Linked DNA regions of Thalassoglobus sp. JC818. The protein of the gene in region 2 interacts with the protein of the main gene of each other region in a pairwise test. Links are inferred from orthologs where the notes say so. Each region holds a gene or a part of one and is shown on either strand. Other genes may lie near its edges.

Region 1 (7,692 bases), on a different replicon or contig from region 2:
TTCTTCAGCAAGAAAGCCTTCAGCAGGCAGACAACCGTTTTGAAGCTGAAAGCAAACAGCCCCTGGAGCTCAGTAATCGCATCCTCAAAGAGCCCAACCGTCCGGCCACGCAGGCTCCCAGAGGTTGATCCAATAATCTTGAACAGCATGGGGACGTCCGTGAGTGCAACATCTTGTGCCTTACTCTGCTCCAGTGTTCGAAAATTCGCAGATGGAGATGCTTCACGAGTTGTCTCTCAGCCCGACAACACACTTTTCCACGCACACCAACCTCGAAAAGATGGTCGCGTAATGCGCACCTCAAGCGTACCAAGGACCAAATCAGCGTCCTCAGGCTCAATCGATCGTCCTCGACTACCCGCACAAAATCAGCAATTCCATCTTTCCGAAATCCGGAATTCGGACTAACTTCTGCTGTCGTGGGATCCAATCGAGGCGACTTAGAAACAACGCGCCAGTGTGTCAAATGAAACGTCCTTGGAGATCTCCGTATATCGGCGGCAACTGTAAAGTTACCGATTCCGGCGCATAATGCAACCGTGTGGCACGCAGAATGCTTGACCACAAAACAAAAATAACGGCATAGCATCATCCTGCCATGCCGTTATCGTCCGATATTTCGGTTACTTCAACTCAGCAGAACCGCCAGCGCCTTCGATCTCTTTGACGATCTTTTCGGCTTCTTCTTTTGGCACAGCTTCTTTGAGTGGCTTTGGAGCACCTTCGACCAATTCCTTGGCTTCTTTCAAACCCAGGCCGGTGATGCTTCGGACGACTTTGATCACGTTGATCTTTGCATCGCCGAATCCGGTCAGAATCACGTCGAAGTCGGTCTTTTCTTCAGCAGCAGCGGCACCTTCGCCACCACCAGCTGCAGGACCAGCTGCCATGACGACACCGCCACCAGCAGGCTCAATGCCGTGAACTTCTTTGATGTAGTCGGACAAAGCCTTCGCTTGAAGAAGCGTCAACCCAACGAGTTGATCGCCGAGGCTTTTTGTTTCGTCGTCGAATTCTTTTGCTGGTGCTTCTGGGGCTTCAGCTGACATCACAATTCTCCAGTGTCAAATGCCGGCGTGCGTAGACACGTCGCACCGGCTCGGTAGAGTGAAAATTTCGTCCGTGGAAATCTGCCTGATTCCGGAGAGCTTTCCGCTCGAACTGTCAAAGGCAAATGCTTCCCACAAACTCAACAAATCTCGGCCTCACTCGGCCGAACCGGGACGCTACGCCGCGTCGCCGCCTTCGTCTTCGTTGTCTTCTTTGTCTGCAATCGCTTTCAATTGACCTGCCAGAGTCCCCCCTGGTCCAAGTAGTGCACCACTCAATGTTGCACCTGGGCTCAAAACCAGCCCAACAATCTGACCGATCAACTCTGTTCGGCTCGGTCCCTTGCTGATGTCAGTCACACCTTCAGAGTTCACACCCTGACCATCGACTGCGCCACCTTTGATCTCGAGATCGTCCATCTTCTTGGCCCAATCGGCCATTTCTCGAGACAGACCGACAATGTCTTCACCACCCCACGCAATCGCGGAAGGCCCGGACAGTGTTTCATCGAGGGTATCCATTCCGGACCCGCGAAGCACGACTCTCAACAGAGAGTTCTTCACACCCAGAATTGTGATCCCCTTTTTCTCAAGCTCCATACGCAAATTGTTGTTCGCAACCGCGTCGAGCTTGGAAATGTCCAACACCAGAAAATCTTTACGATCACCCAGGCGGTCCTGGAGATCATCGATCATCATCTTTTTGACTACTTTACTCATCAGACTTTTCCACTCTCGCCGCAGTAATGCAGCTGTAGTTCAATTGATTGACCCTAAACTCTCAACCGGATCAACCAGCCATCTGCGTTGGACTCACCTGCACACCCGGTGTCTGTGTCGCTGACACAGTCACAGAACGCATGTAAACACCCTTCGATGCCTGCGGCTTCAGTTGCTCAATCAACTTCAGCAGAGCATCAATGTTCTCAACAAGCTGATTGCTGTCGAAGGAAAGCTTCCCGACGAGGCAGTGAACATTCCCAGCGTCATCAACGCGGAATTCAACTTTTCCAGCTTTGTATTCTTTAACTGCGGTTGCGACATCCTGAGTCACAGTCCCCGCTTTTGGCGACGGCATCAAACCTCGCGGACCGAGCACACGACCGAGCGGTCCAACCACACCCATCATGTCTGGTGTTGCAATCGCAACATCGAAATCGAGCCAACCGCCAACGATCTTGTCAGCCAACTCTTTGCCACCAGCGTGATCCGCTCCCGCAGCGAGAGCTTTCTCAACATTCTGATCTTTACAGAAAACAAGAACTCGCTGAGACTTACCAATCCCGTGAGGCAAAACAATCGACCCACGCACGATTTGGTCGGCGTGTTTTGGATCGACACCCAGTCGAACGGCCAGCTCAACCGACTGATCCGACTTGCTTGGTTCAACACCTTTTGGAAGTTTTGATTCCAAACCCTTCAGTGCGTCAACTGCTTCAGAAACAGAAACCGCTCCCAGCCCAGAAAGAGCTTCTCGATACGCTCGTTGACGCTTCGACACTTTTGACATGACTGTACTCTTCTTTCGCTGCCTTCTGCAGACTGCTTCTAAACTGCTGACTTAGCTTAAAACCGACCAAGCACGCCAACGTAGTGCGACACACAACAAACTTGGAACTTCAGCCCGCAGACAACGAGCAACTCCGGGAAACTATCACCAACCTCTTCGCGACCTACTCACGAAGAACTGGCAACTAGTCGACGACTTGAATCCCCATACTTCGAGCAGTCCCTGCGATGATCCTCGCTGCATTATCGATATTCGACGCATTGAGATCGGCCAACTTCACCTGTGCAATCTCTTTGAGCTGCGCCTGTGTGACGGTCCCAACTTTGTCTTTCAAAGGATTCGAAGCTCCTTTGGCGACCTGAGCAGCTTGCTTCAGGAGAACAGCAGCCGGCGGGCTCTTGATAATAAAGGTGAACGAGCGATCATTGAACACTGAGATCACGACAGGGAGGGTTGTCCCCATCATCTCACGAGTCTGATCATTGAACTGCTGAACGAACTGCCCGATGTTGACACCGTGCGGTCCGAGAGCCGTACCCACAGGAGGAGCGGGAGTTGCCTGCCCACCTGTCACCTGAACCTTAATTTCCGCTACTAACTGCTTGGCCATTCCCAGCCTCATCCCTCATGACATCTAAGTCATTCAAAACCGTCATCGCCAATTAACCACACACTGAGTCACTCTGCGAGTCCAGAGCGGAGAGCCTTTCTGGCGAATCAGGCCTTCTCAACCTGCCAGTGTTCCAATTCGACCTCGGTTGGCCGACCGAAGATCTCAATAATCACTTTCACTTTGCCTGTCGCATCATCCATGCTGTCGATGACACCTTCGAACTCAGCGAAGGCACCTTCTTTGACCTTCACCTGATCACCGACAGTCACATCGAACTTCACAACAGGTCGAGGAGCTGCTTCCTTCTCCTCTTCCGCGGCAACATCCTGTCCCAACCAACGGCGTACCTCTTCATCTTCCATCGGAATCGGCTTGCCTGCCGCCCCGGTGAAGTCTCCCACGCCGCTTGTCGACCGCACGAGATGCCAACTTTCGTCGGTCATCTCCATCTCAATCATCATATAACCAGGCAGCAACTTCTGCTCACGAACGCGTCGTCCGCCACCTTTTGTCTCGACCACCTTTTCGGTCGGAATGAAGACTTCACCGAAGTGCTCTTCCATCCCTTCCATTTTGATTCGACGCAAAATCGAATCGCGAATGGATCGCTCCCGATTACTCTGCACCTTCAGCACAAACCATTTCCGTTCATTGCCGGAACCAGCCTGCTGTGCATCGTCAGAGTTCGTTTCTTCCTTATCCATGGCGAGCCACGCATCTTGATCGATCGCAGTGTGAAATTCAAGCGAACGAGTTGACAATTCTATTTTCGATTCACCCGACCGATTTGGAACAGGCGACACACCGGACGGCACTAATCAAGCGTGTCCAAATCGAGGAACCCGACAAGACCGAACAACTGTTGCCAGAGGAAGTCTGCGAGGTACAAATAAGCCCCCATTGCAAACATCACAACCAGCACAACAACCGTCGCACGCTTCAAGTAATCCCAGTCCGCCCAGGAAACTTTGTCGAGTTCTGCCTCAACTGAAATCAGAAAGTTGGCAAACGGTGGCCAGTTCACCAACCGATAAGCAAACCACAATCCAGCAATTCCGACCGTCAACGGGACGAACAACGCAACAGCTTGCGAAAATTCGGACAGAACTGTCACACGCAACCGCCAGGCGATTGCAACCATGACAATCCCGACAAAGGCTGCCGTCACCTGACGAACAACCCGTCCCTGATTTGGCTTAAACAGCCCTGGCACCAGGAAGTTGCCGAAAAATGTCGTTTCTGTCTTCGCTTTTGCCATCCTGGGCGATCCTTATTCACAAAAACACCACAACACAGAAGCGATCTCCCTGATCACTCACCGGTTGCGCCAAACTCCTGAAACGCTACTGATCGCAGGACACACACAGAACAGTTGGCACCAGCGACCACAATCAAACAAGCCGAAACTTAGCTTGACTGCGCACTCTAGAGGTTCGACAAAACCTCCGCAATCTTAAGACCGCCGACGCACTCTCTGGCAGAATAGTAAGGATCACCAGAGAGACTGAAACACGGGCGGAGAGACTTGAACTCCCAACCTGCGGATTTGGAATCCGCTGCTCTGCCAATTGAGCTACGCCCGTAAACCACGCTACTTTTTGCGAGATTCTTTGTGCAGAGTGTGCTTACGCAACTTTGGACAGAACTTCATCAGTTCTAGCCGCTCTGTTCCGCGCATCTCTTTGATGACGCGATAGTTACGCATTCCCGACTCTGTGCACTCAAGCCACACATATTCCCGGGCCATTTGCCACCTCCAAAAATCGCAGCGATCCGACGACTCGACCGAGGCGTCGGATGCTGACTCAAGAACTCTCTAGCTGATTCTACTCGAGGATCTTGGTGATCACACCAGATCCAACAGTCCGGCCACCTTCACGAATCGCGAAGCGGCTTCCGTCATCAAGAGCGACTGGCTTGATCAGCTCAACTTCGAGCTTCACGTTATCGCCAGGCATACACATTTCTGCGTCGCCCAGAAGCTTAACAGCTCCAGTCACGTCGGTTGTACGGAAGTAGAACTGTGGTCGGTAACCACTGAAGAATGGAGTCTTTCGACCACCTTCTTCTTTGCTCAAGACGTAGATCTCAGCTTCGAACTTCGTATGAGGATTGATGGTCTTCGGAGCAGCCAGAACTTGTCCGCGTTCAACATCTTCCTTACGAGTTCCGCGAAGAAGGATACCAACGTTGTCGCCAGCTTTTCCTTCGTCGAGAATCTTGCGGAACATCTCAACACCGGTGACGGTTGTTTCTTGAGTGTCACGCAGTCCGATGATCTGAACCTTTTCGCCAACTTTGACGATTCCGCGTTCAATACGACCGGTTACAACTGTTCCACGACCTTCGATCGAGAAAACGTCTTCGATCGCCATCAGGAACGGCTTATCAGCTTCACGAGCTGGTTCTGGAATGTCCGCATCGAGAGCGTTCATCAGCTCGCCGATACAAGCATTCTTGTCAGCGTTACCTGGATCATCGAGAGCTGGCTTCGCTGAACCACGCACGATTGTGACGTCGTCGCCTGGGAAGTCGTAAGTGTTCAGCAAATCGCGAACTTCCATCTCGACGAGCTCAAGAAGCTCTTCGTCGTCGACGAGGTCGCACTTGTTCAGGAACACGACGAGAGCAGGCACGTCCACCTGGCGAGCCAGCAGAATGTGCTCGCGAGTCTGTGGCATTGGGCCGTCCGCAGCCGAAACCACGAGAATCGCACCATCCATCTGAGCAGCACCTGTGATCATATTCTTGACATAATCCGCGTGACCTGGACAGTCGATGTGTGCGTAGTGACGGTTGTCTGATTCGTATTCAACGTGACTCACAGCAATAGTCACGGTTTTGGTTTCATCGCGAACCGTTCCGCCCTTAGCAACCTCAGAGTAATCAATCGCCTGAGCCAGCCCTTTTGTCGCCTGCACAGCCAGAATCGATGCTGTCAGAGTAGTTTTTCCGTGGTCGATGTGACCGATCGTCCCAACATTGACGTGCGGCTTTGTCCGTTGAAATGTTTCCTTCGCCATGACTAGCGCTCCAAAACTCCGTAAGTTCTCATAAGTGGTACCATGCGACCAACACAGTCGCGAAAGTCAGCTTCGACGCTTGCAGCACGCCTGACTACGTCGACACGGCAAAACCGGGTGGGTGCCGGTAAGCTGCTGGCGGGACTTGAACCCGCGACCTCGTCCTTACCAAGGACGCGCTCTACCAACTGAGCCACAGCAGCATAAACAAAAATCCGTGACGGCAAGCCGAAGCCCACCACTCACGGAAAAGAGCGGGTGAAGGGAATCGAACCCTCACCACCAGCTTGGAAGGCTGGAGCTCTACCATTGAGCTACACCCGCTGACTAGCAATCTGCTGGAATCATGAAAACCGAAGGGCACTCCTGTCAACTCACACAGCACTTCGCGTGTAAATCAGAAAGAAATTCCCACAGCCTGCACAATACGTCGCCGCGAACAATCCACTTCACAACAACAAACTGCCGAAATCCACGACAGCAAAAGCAACCGTATCAACGCCGCACCGCGACAAGACAAACTCGCACACAGCACGACAAACGCATCAAAAACATGGGGGCGGCAGGATTCGAACCTACGAAGGCTAAGCCATCAGATTTACAGTCTGACCCCGTTGGCCGCTTGGGTACACCCCCAAAAGTTTTATGCAAACCAGAGAACTTTCCGTCCCCTCTCTGCAAGAGCTAGCGGAGGGATTCGAACCCACAACCGCCGGTTTACAAAACCGGTGCTCTGCCGTTGAGCTACGCTAGCGGACGACCGGGTTGCAAGCCGCGAAGTATAGCGGTGACTCTTCCGCGTGCAAGGACTAATCTCATCAGTGCTTACGGAGTTCCGGCGAACCGCGATTTATAGCGAGGTCGTTGCGATGCTTCAAGCCGTCTTGCCACTTGAATTGCAAGCAATCATGAACATTTGAGAATCGCCAACCAGCCTCACTTTGAAAACGACAAAAATCGCCTGATCCATCAGCTCCGCGATGACTCTGCTCAGGAGAGATGGGAGCAGTAAACCGCTTTCGAAGTGCCTCCATTCAGCGACTGAACGAACAAGTTTGCAAGCCGATCATTGAAGAGACCGACGCAGTCACGAGAGGTTCGGGCTTTCTTCAGCGAGAAGCGCTTTCACTCCCAGCCCGTAAAACGTGTATTCAACATCGGCAGACTCATCCCAGGTCGCTGCGCGATATCCCCCGGTCGGAAATTCAAGTTGCGTTTCGAGAAGCTCACGTAACTCTGCCTGATTGAGCAATTCACCCAACCGGAGATCCTGAACGGTCAACAACCCAGTAAACGTCGACAAACTATCGGTAAACGGGACTCGAGAATTGGCCTGAAATCCGCCTTCATCGCCGCGAACATCCCGCAGAAACGCCCGCACGTCGTCGCAAATTTCATCGTCGACGGCATTCAGCTCCTGCAAAATTGCAACTGCAGCTGCGGTTGGATTCGTTCCGCTTCTCCTCATGGGAGCAATTTCAACGAACCCGCCATCAT
Region 2 (7,657 bases):
TATCGAACAGCTCAAAGGTCTGCTCGAACCTGGCGACATCATCATCGATGGCGGAAACAGCGACTTCGTCGACACAAATCGTCGATCCAAAGAACTCCGTGATGAAGGCTTCCAGTTCATCGGAACGGGTGTCTCCGGTGGAGAAGAAGGAGCTCTCAAAGGTCCATCGATCATGCCGGGCGGACACGTCGACGCATGGCCGCACGTCAAAGACATCCTGCAATCAATCTCCGCCAAAGTCGGTCCCAACGACGACATCCCTTGTTGCGACTGGGTCGGCGAAGACGGTGCTGGTCACTATGTTAAAATGGTTCACAACGGGATCGAATATGGCGACATGCAGTTGATCTGCGAAGCCTACTTCATCCTCAAGCACACCCTGAATCTCTCGAACGAAGAGCTCTATCAGGTCTTCAAGAGCTGGAACGAAGGGGAACTCGCGAGCTATCTCATCGAGATCACTCGGGACATCTTCACTGTCAAAGATGAAAAGACCGGCAACGATCTGGTCGACATGATCCTGGACACTGCAAAGCAGAAGGGAACCGGGAAGTGGATGAGCCAGCATGCCCTCGATCTGGGTGTGCCAACGACTCTCATCACCGAAGCTGTTTACGCTCGATGCCTCTCGGGTCAGAAAGATGCTCGAGTTCGAGCTTCTGAAGTCCTTAGTGGACCGGACGTCACCTTCGACGGAGACCGTGATCAGTTCATCGAAGATGTCCGTCAAGCACTCTACGCTTCGAAACTCGTCAGCTACGCTCAAGGCTACGTTCAACTCGATGCAGCTGCTGCGGAGTTCGGCTGGAAGCTAAACAATGGAAACATCGCCCTGCTCTGGCGTGGTGGATGTATCATTCGCTCGGTCTTCCTCGAAGACATCAAAGCAGCTTTCGACAAAAAACCTGAACTCGAAAACTTGCTGCTCGACGACTTCTTCAAGAAAGCTATCAATCAGGCTCAGCCAGCCTGGCGTCGAGTTGTCGCCACAGCGGTTAATATGGGACTTCCAGTGCCTGGATTCAGTGCTGCCCTCACCTACTACGATGGCTACCGTCGCGACCGATTGCCTGCGAACCTGCTTCAGGCTCAGCGAGATTACTTCGGTGCTCACACCTACGAGCGCATCGACACACCTCGCGGTGAAACGTTCCACACCGATTGGATTCGCGAGCGCAACCTGACATAGTTCGCTTGCAAACGTGCTCGCACTGACGAACACGATGAAATGACAAAAGGCTCCGACAGCAAGTCACGCTGTCGGAGCCTTTTTCATTGACTCAGCTTCAAGCACAGTCGAGTGTCTGCAAACGACACAATCCCCACTCCGAATTCATGGAGAAGACCGAACGAATTCGGAAGCGAGGATTGTGTTTCGCACTCAGGCTTGTGTGCAACTTTTCTTACTCGGGCTGTTAGCGAGAGCATTTTCTGATCGTGAATGCACGAGCAAGCACTTCCATTTGACTTATAGTGCAAGCGAGTGCACCGAAAAGAGCAACTTGCTCTAGTTCGCAGGAATGACTGCCGCTGGCTTCAATGATTCCGGAGCAGATTGTTTGAGCATCACGAACATGTGTTGCCCTTTCTTAGTCTTGAATTCTCCGGGTGCTTCAGCGTTCGGGAATCCGTAGATGAGTTTGACGACATCTTCGTCCTTGTGGATCAAACCAACCGCCCCGATTCCTGGCATGGGTGGCTTAATGCTCTCCATGACGATATGTGCACCAAGCTCATGCGGTTGAAGCTGGAACTTCGCCACGTAGAGTTCGCCGTCCTCAGCATCCAGAGTTTTGATCTGCTGATCAGTGAAGACCACCTGTTGTGCCTTCAGCTCTTCCGGCTTCAGTTCCTTCCCGTCCATCTCTCCTCGGATGATGCGGTAAGTTCCCTCCAGATCGCTCGCTTTCAGCTCGCGAGTTGGGTTCTTCTTCGCTGGTGAACGTTGATCTTGTTCCTGCCCCTGAGCCTGAACTGACAGTGCCAGCAGGCAGAGAGCAAGCAAACAAACGCCTGTCAAATTGATGATTCTTTCTCGATCGTTCATGGTCTTCTCCTCACACCGAGTCATTTTGTTTTCCTTAGTTGTTTCTGCAAATTCAGCAGTTCGTCTTGGATGCAATGCATGCTGCGTGCCGATCTCTCCAAGACGTGGAAACTCAAGCATTCTGTGCGGTTTCGGTGCAATTTCTGAGACTTGAACAGTCAACGTGAGCGAGAAACGTTCAGTCAATCGCTATGTTTTTCGATGAAAACAAACCCCATGCTGCTGCGAACCTGAATGAAGAGACTGGTCGTTTCGCAGCACTCGTTCAGCGCATGACAGATAGACGTTCCTCTCTGTGCGTGGTACAACTGAAGATTAAGGTCAGAGAATTTCCCTGAGATCGTGACGTCCATTTCAAAAGTGAGGGCATGACATGGCATGGTTCAGTCGATTCACGCGGTTCGGTGACGTCCATCTTTGCTTCGCTCAGGAACAGAACATTTCCTGTGGTCTGGCTTCCATCATCATGGCAGCTTTCAAGATCAATAAGCTCACGCCGAAAGTGACGGCGATGTATGGCGAAGACGATATGATGGCTAAAGCCAAAGCTCTGTTTGGTGCCAAGCCTCTCGGAGATGCCGGGCTGACCGGAAACAAGATGATCACGCTGCTGAACGATGACTCGCTGAACATGAAGGGATGGTCGTTAACGACACCCAACATCAATCAGATGAACAACGAGATCATTAAGAACGTTGGCGTTTCCGAAGGCTGGGGACCGACGATGAGTGTGACTCCGGTGATCATCATGGTGCAGTGGAAAGGTGGCACCGCTCGGCATTGGGTGCTCATCGACACTGTCCGGAAGATTTGGGGCTCGATTTACGCCACTGTTTGCGATCCCTGGGACGGCAGCGTTCACGTGATCAAAATCGAGAAGGACAAACGATTCGACTACGCAGCCCGAGATACGATCGACTTCGATTTCTGGGGAAAACGCAATCGATACGGCTCTAAAACGCAAGAAGGCAGTTCGACAATCACGACACCAACCTGGGTTGGGTCAATTATGCTCAAACGCACGACGTGACGACGCCCCAATCCTGTTGAGTTTTCACCACGGCTACGTCTTCCGGTTGCCACGCACAGACATTCAGATTCACTACTCTTCCTCGACGCCCGCTCGCTCAAAATCACTCTGGAAGCAGAAAGCTGTTCGCATTGCTGGCGATTCATAAACTAAGCTTCGGATGCCCGTTCCATCAATCTGCGCGGAACGGGGAAACTCTTGTCCGATCATGAAATTTTGCTCCCCCCTCGAATGCTACCTGTCTGAATAGACCTCATTTCATCTCTTTAAAGATTGAAAAACGCGATGGCAAAGAAGACCGAACAACGACTTCTCGCGAAACTGGCAGCTGGCCAGCCGCTGACTCCCGGAGAGATCAATTCGTTGTCCCTCAAAATCGCAAAAGGCCAAACAAAGAAGCGTGCGCGTTCGATCACCCAACAAGTCGAGCTGCGATACACAGCTCAACTTGCGCAACTCAGCGTGATGCAGCGACAGCAGGTGGTGAATGCTGTTCGCGATTACACAATGGACTCAACTTCGATCAACAATTCGTGTCGCGGCGGAGCTCCGAATGCCAACGCCCAGAGACTCGATCAAGTGTTTCAGATTTTCCATCAGCAGAACTGGGACAACGACTATCGCGTGACCTATCGACTGATGACTTACAAGCCGACAGACAACATGCCGTGGGGTGCAGCGGCCGCACCTCATATTGTCGTGGGTGATCGTGTTCGAGACGATGCTTTTCTGTCTGCCAGTGAGAACCGACAGCTGCTCGTCAACGGAGTCGAAAACCCCGGACCCAACGATCGGTACGTGAAGCTGGCCATCTATGGACGCGGCGGAATCAACATCTCGGGCGGCTCTCTCTATTCGAATGCCAATGAGAAAGCCATGATGAAGAGTGATCATCCGAAGACATGGCGATTCCGAACAGCACATGCTGGGCAGGCGGAAATCCTTTACGATCGAGGAACGGTCTTCCGCGTTCGGAAAATCACCCCGAACGGCAACAACGTTCACGTCGTGCTCTCCATCAGCAATGGAGGCGGAGGCGGCGGCGTGAAGAACATGTTCACCGGAACCTAATCGATTTCGCTGGCCATTCTGCGCTCTTCCAAACTGTCTCAGTTCAACGCAAGTTGGACGAATAGCTCAAACCGTCTGATCGTCCTTCGCCTCTTTGGTCGAGATCGAGCGATACACTCCAACAGCCATTGTGATGAGCGTCAGAGGGATAACGATCCCGAAGATCACGTACTCGAACGTTCGTTCGAATTCCGGCACGACTGTCGGAATCACCATCGACGCTGTGTAAATCATGTAGTAGGCGAAAAACAGAATCCCTTCCCATCTTGAGATGAGATGTCCGGTGAAAAAGATCGGCAGGCACGCCACAGCGACGGCGACCATGACTGGGACATCAAGATGCAGAGCCGCTTCGGGAACGGGAACTCCGATCGGCGACACCAGACTGGAGATGCCTAGCACTGCCATGATGTTGAAAAGATTGCTCCCGATGGCATTGCCGACGGCGATATCTCGTTCTCCTCGAATCGCAGCCATCACGGACGTCGCAGCTTCCGGAAGTGAAGTCCCGGCAGCCACGATCGTCAGGCCGATGATCAATTCCGAAACTCCAAGACTTCGCGAAATCGTCACAGCGGAATCGACGAACCAACGCGCTCCGACCACTAATAGAGCCAATCCCGCGACGAGCATGACGACATTAATGAGAGTACTTTTCGCCGTCGATGAACTCTCTTTCTGACCAAATTCCGCTTCGTATTCCGCCTGAATCGCCCCCTGCTCTCGCCGACTCTTAATGATGGCCCAGAGCGTATAAACCACGAGGCCGATCGAGAGAATCAAACCGTCCAGTCGACTGATGCTGCCATTCAAAGCCATCAACCAGACAAGGCCTGAGAGCCCAATCATCAGCGGAACCTCAAATCGAACGAGCTGCTGAGAGACCTGAAGCGGAACAATCATCGCGGAGAGTCCGAGAATCAGAAGCACGTTGAAGATGTTGCTGCCGACGATATTTCCCAGCGCAACATCTGGTTGACCATTCAACGAGGATTGCAGACAGACGACCAGTTCCGGGGCGCTCGTCCCAAATGAGACGACCGTCAGCCCGACCACCAGTGGTGAAACTCCGCACGAGACGGCGAGTTTCGAAGCTCCTCGAACCAGGAGTTCAGCACCTGCGGTCAAAACAACAAGTCCGACCACGAGCATCAAAATCGCCACTCCTGACTCCTCCTCATTCATCCATCGAAAAGTTTGCAGAACATAGCATATCGCTTTTTGCGTCGAAGAGTACAACTTCGCGCAGCGTCGTGGTCACGGAAGTCGTCGAGCGGCATTCACTCTGCGTAAGGCTTCGGTATGCACAAGGCACTTCTCAATGAGCCAGACAATGAGCGTATTCCCCACCGCCAAGCCACCATTGGTGCAGAATATCGCTTCCCAATGATTGAATTCCGAAGGGAATCGATCGGACGCGACTAAGTCAGATTCATTGACTGCAGGAATTCTGCGTTCGTCTTGGTGCGTCTCATTCGATTGGTGAGAAGTTCCATCGCTTCGACGGGATTCATATCGTTGAGCACACGCCGGAGGATCCAGACCAGTCGCAACTCGTCTTCGTCCATCAGGAGTTCTTCTCGACGAGTTCCTGACTTGTTGACGTCAATCGCTGGCCAGACCCGCTTTTCGACCATTCGACGATCGAGGTGCAACTCCGTATTACCGGTTCCTTTGAACTCTTCGAAGATCACCTCATCCATCTTCGATCCGGTATCGACGAGCGCGGTCGCGATAATGGTCAAGCTTCCGCCTTCATCGACAGCCCGGGCTGCTCCGAAGAAACGTTTTGGATGCTGCAGTGCATTGGCATCCACTCCACCGGTAAGAATCTTGCCGGAGTTAGGACATTCCGTGTTGTAAGCACGGGCCAGACGAGTGATGGAGTCCAGGAAAATCACGACGTTCTCGCCGTATTCGACCATCCGCTTCGCTTTTTCAATCACCATTTCCGCCACTTGAATGTGACGGCTGGGTGGTTCGTCGAATGTGCTGGAAACGACTTCGCAGTTGTCGCTTTTGACTTGCCGCTCCATCTCGGTCACTTCTTCCGGACGTTCGTCAATCAGCAGCATGATGACGTAAACATCCGGGTGATTTTGAATCACTGCTTGTGCGAGCTTTTGCAGCAACACAGTTTTTCCGGCACGCGGAGGCGAAACGATGAGCCCACGCTGGCCGAAACCGATGGGCGACACGATATCCACCACACGTGTGCTGATTTCAGCCTGATCATCTGATAGATGCAGTCGATCTTTCGGGTGCAGCGGAGTCAGGTCGTCGAAGGGAACTTTTTCCGATACGAGATTCGGATCCTGCCCGTTGATCGCTTCGACTCGCAGGAGAGCGAAATAGCGTTCGTTTTCTTTTGGAGGACGAATTTGTCCGGCGACAGTCGCACCCGTTCGCAATCCGAAACGGCGAATCTGACTTGGAGAGACGTAAATGTCGTCCGGACAGGGAAGATAGTGATAGTCCGGGCTGCGCAAAAAACCGAACCCGTCCGGCAGGATCTCAAGCGTCCCTTCGCCGAACATCAGACCGTTCATTTTGGTCCGTTCCTTCAGGATACGGAAAATGAGGTCCTGTTTCTTGAGCCCTTGATAGTCGGTGACATTTTCCTGCTTTGCCAGCTCGAACAATTCTTTGACCGTCATTCGCTGCAAGGCAGCGATGTGAATGTCCGACTGCTTGGCGTCTTCGTAGTGGGAGTTGGCAGGATCATAAATGGCTTGATCGCCGTCGGACGACTTCTGGCCAACGACGTCGGCGACATCCTTTGAGCGACCTGAAGTTGTTGATTTCGACATGATATTCTCGGGACAGTGTAGAGAGGAAGTTTTGGTGCCCTGGGTGGGATTGACGATTTTTCCTGAAATCAAAGATGGGCTTCAGAGTTGAAAAGGTGATTTGCAGTGAACGACAGCCCTGAACCTTAAGTGACTCAATTCAATCAGGATCTAGTGGTGATCATGGATGATGTTATGACTGAGACGGCTGTGAAACAGCTTCTCGATTTGTGGATTCGGTTTCGAACTGGCTGACATACCAGTCGATGAACAACGCGGCAGCCTGCTGTGGCGGAAGTGTGTGATCGACAACGAAGTCTGCCCTGTTTTTCTTCTCTGTCAAACTTAGCTGACTTGCTTCGCGCTTTGCGAATTCTTCCGGTGTCCATCCGCGCTTTTGGACCCGTTCCAGACGCACCTGTTCAGGAACATCCAGAAACACGACGGCATCGCAAACACTGACCCAGCCAGCTTCGATCATGAGCGCCGCATCGAGGAAAATGACCTCAGCCTCTAAATCTGATCTCATCTCCTGAAGTTGTTCTTCGAGGAGTCTTCGTATTTCCGGGTGAACAATTTGATTCAGTTGCAAACGTGCAGACTGCTGTTTCTCTTCAGTTCCAAACACCTGACGGGCCAGTGCAGACCGCACGACTTCGCCAGAGCTATCAAAAATGCCGTCTCCGAAATTCTCTCGAAGCTGCGATTTGACGGAATCAA

The links.
Region 1: the proteins of rho (region 2) and nusG interact in binary tests that used the Escherichia coli proteins (3 or more experiments, as listed by UniProt). The link is inferred for Thalassoglobus sp. JC818 from one-to-one orthologs.

Annotation. Positions count from the first base shown.
Region 1 is NZ_JBFEFI010000004.1:540,703-548,394, forward strand. The notes cover bases 2,106-5,033. They hold nusG (transcription termination/antitermination protein NusG), read right to left. Parts: upstream 3,934-5,033; coding sequence 3,277-3,933; downstream 2,106-3,276. Other genes in these bases: rplA (50S ribosomal protein L1), read right to left, coding at 2,106-2,559; rplK (50S ribosomal protein L11), read right to left, coding at 2,744-3,169; secE (preprotein translocase subunit SecE), read right to left, coding at 3,987-4,430; rpmG (50S ribosomal protein L33), read right to left, coding at 4,764-4,919; tuf (elongation factor Tu), read right to left, coding at 4,999-5,033. Outside these bases: AB1L42_RS13165 (hypothetical protein), read right to left, coding at 1-149; rplL (50S ribosomal protein L7/L12), read right to left, coding at 624-1,049; rplJ (50S ribosomal protein L10), read right to left, coding at 1,227-1,769; more of rplA, read right to left, coding at 1,840-2,105; more of tuf, read right to left, coding at 5,034-6,195; AB1L42_RS13235 (prenyltransferase/squalene oxidase repeat-containing protein), read right to left, coding at 7,283-7,692. UniProt on the Escherichia coli protein: Part of the processive rRNA transcription and antitermination complex (rrnTAC). The complex forms an RNA-chaperone ring around the RNA exit tunnel of RNA polymerase (RNAP).
Region 2 is NZ_JBFEFI010000001.1:1,065,803-1,073,459, forward strand. The notes cover bases 4,765-7,657. They hold rho (transcription termination factor Rho), read right to left. Parts: upstream 6,959-7,657; coding sequence 5,570-6,958; downstream 4,765-5,569. Other genes in these bases: AB1L42_RS03805 (calcium/sodium antiporter), read right to left, coding at 4,765-5,312; coaE (dephospho-CoA kinase), read right to left, coding at 7,131-7,657. In the rest of the region: gnd (decarboxylating NADP(+)-dependent phosphogluconate dehydrogenase), read left to right, coding at 1-1,189; AB1L42_RS03790 (hypothetical protein), read right to left, coding at 1,508-2,047; AB1L42_RS03795 (hypothetical protein), read left to right, coding at 2,421-3,077; AB1L42_RS03800 (hypothetical protein), read left to right, coding at 3,363-4,148; more of AB1L42_RS03805, read right to left, coding at 4,215-4,764. UniProt on the Escherichia coli protein: Facilitates transcription termination by a mechanism that involves Rho binding to the nascent RNA, activation of Rho's RNA-dependent ATPase activity, and release of the mRNA from the DNA template.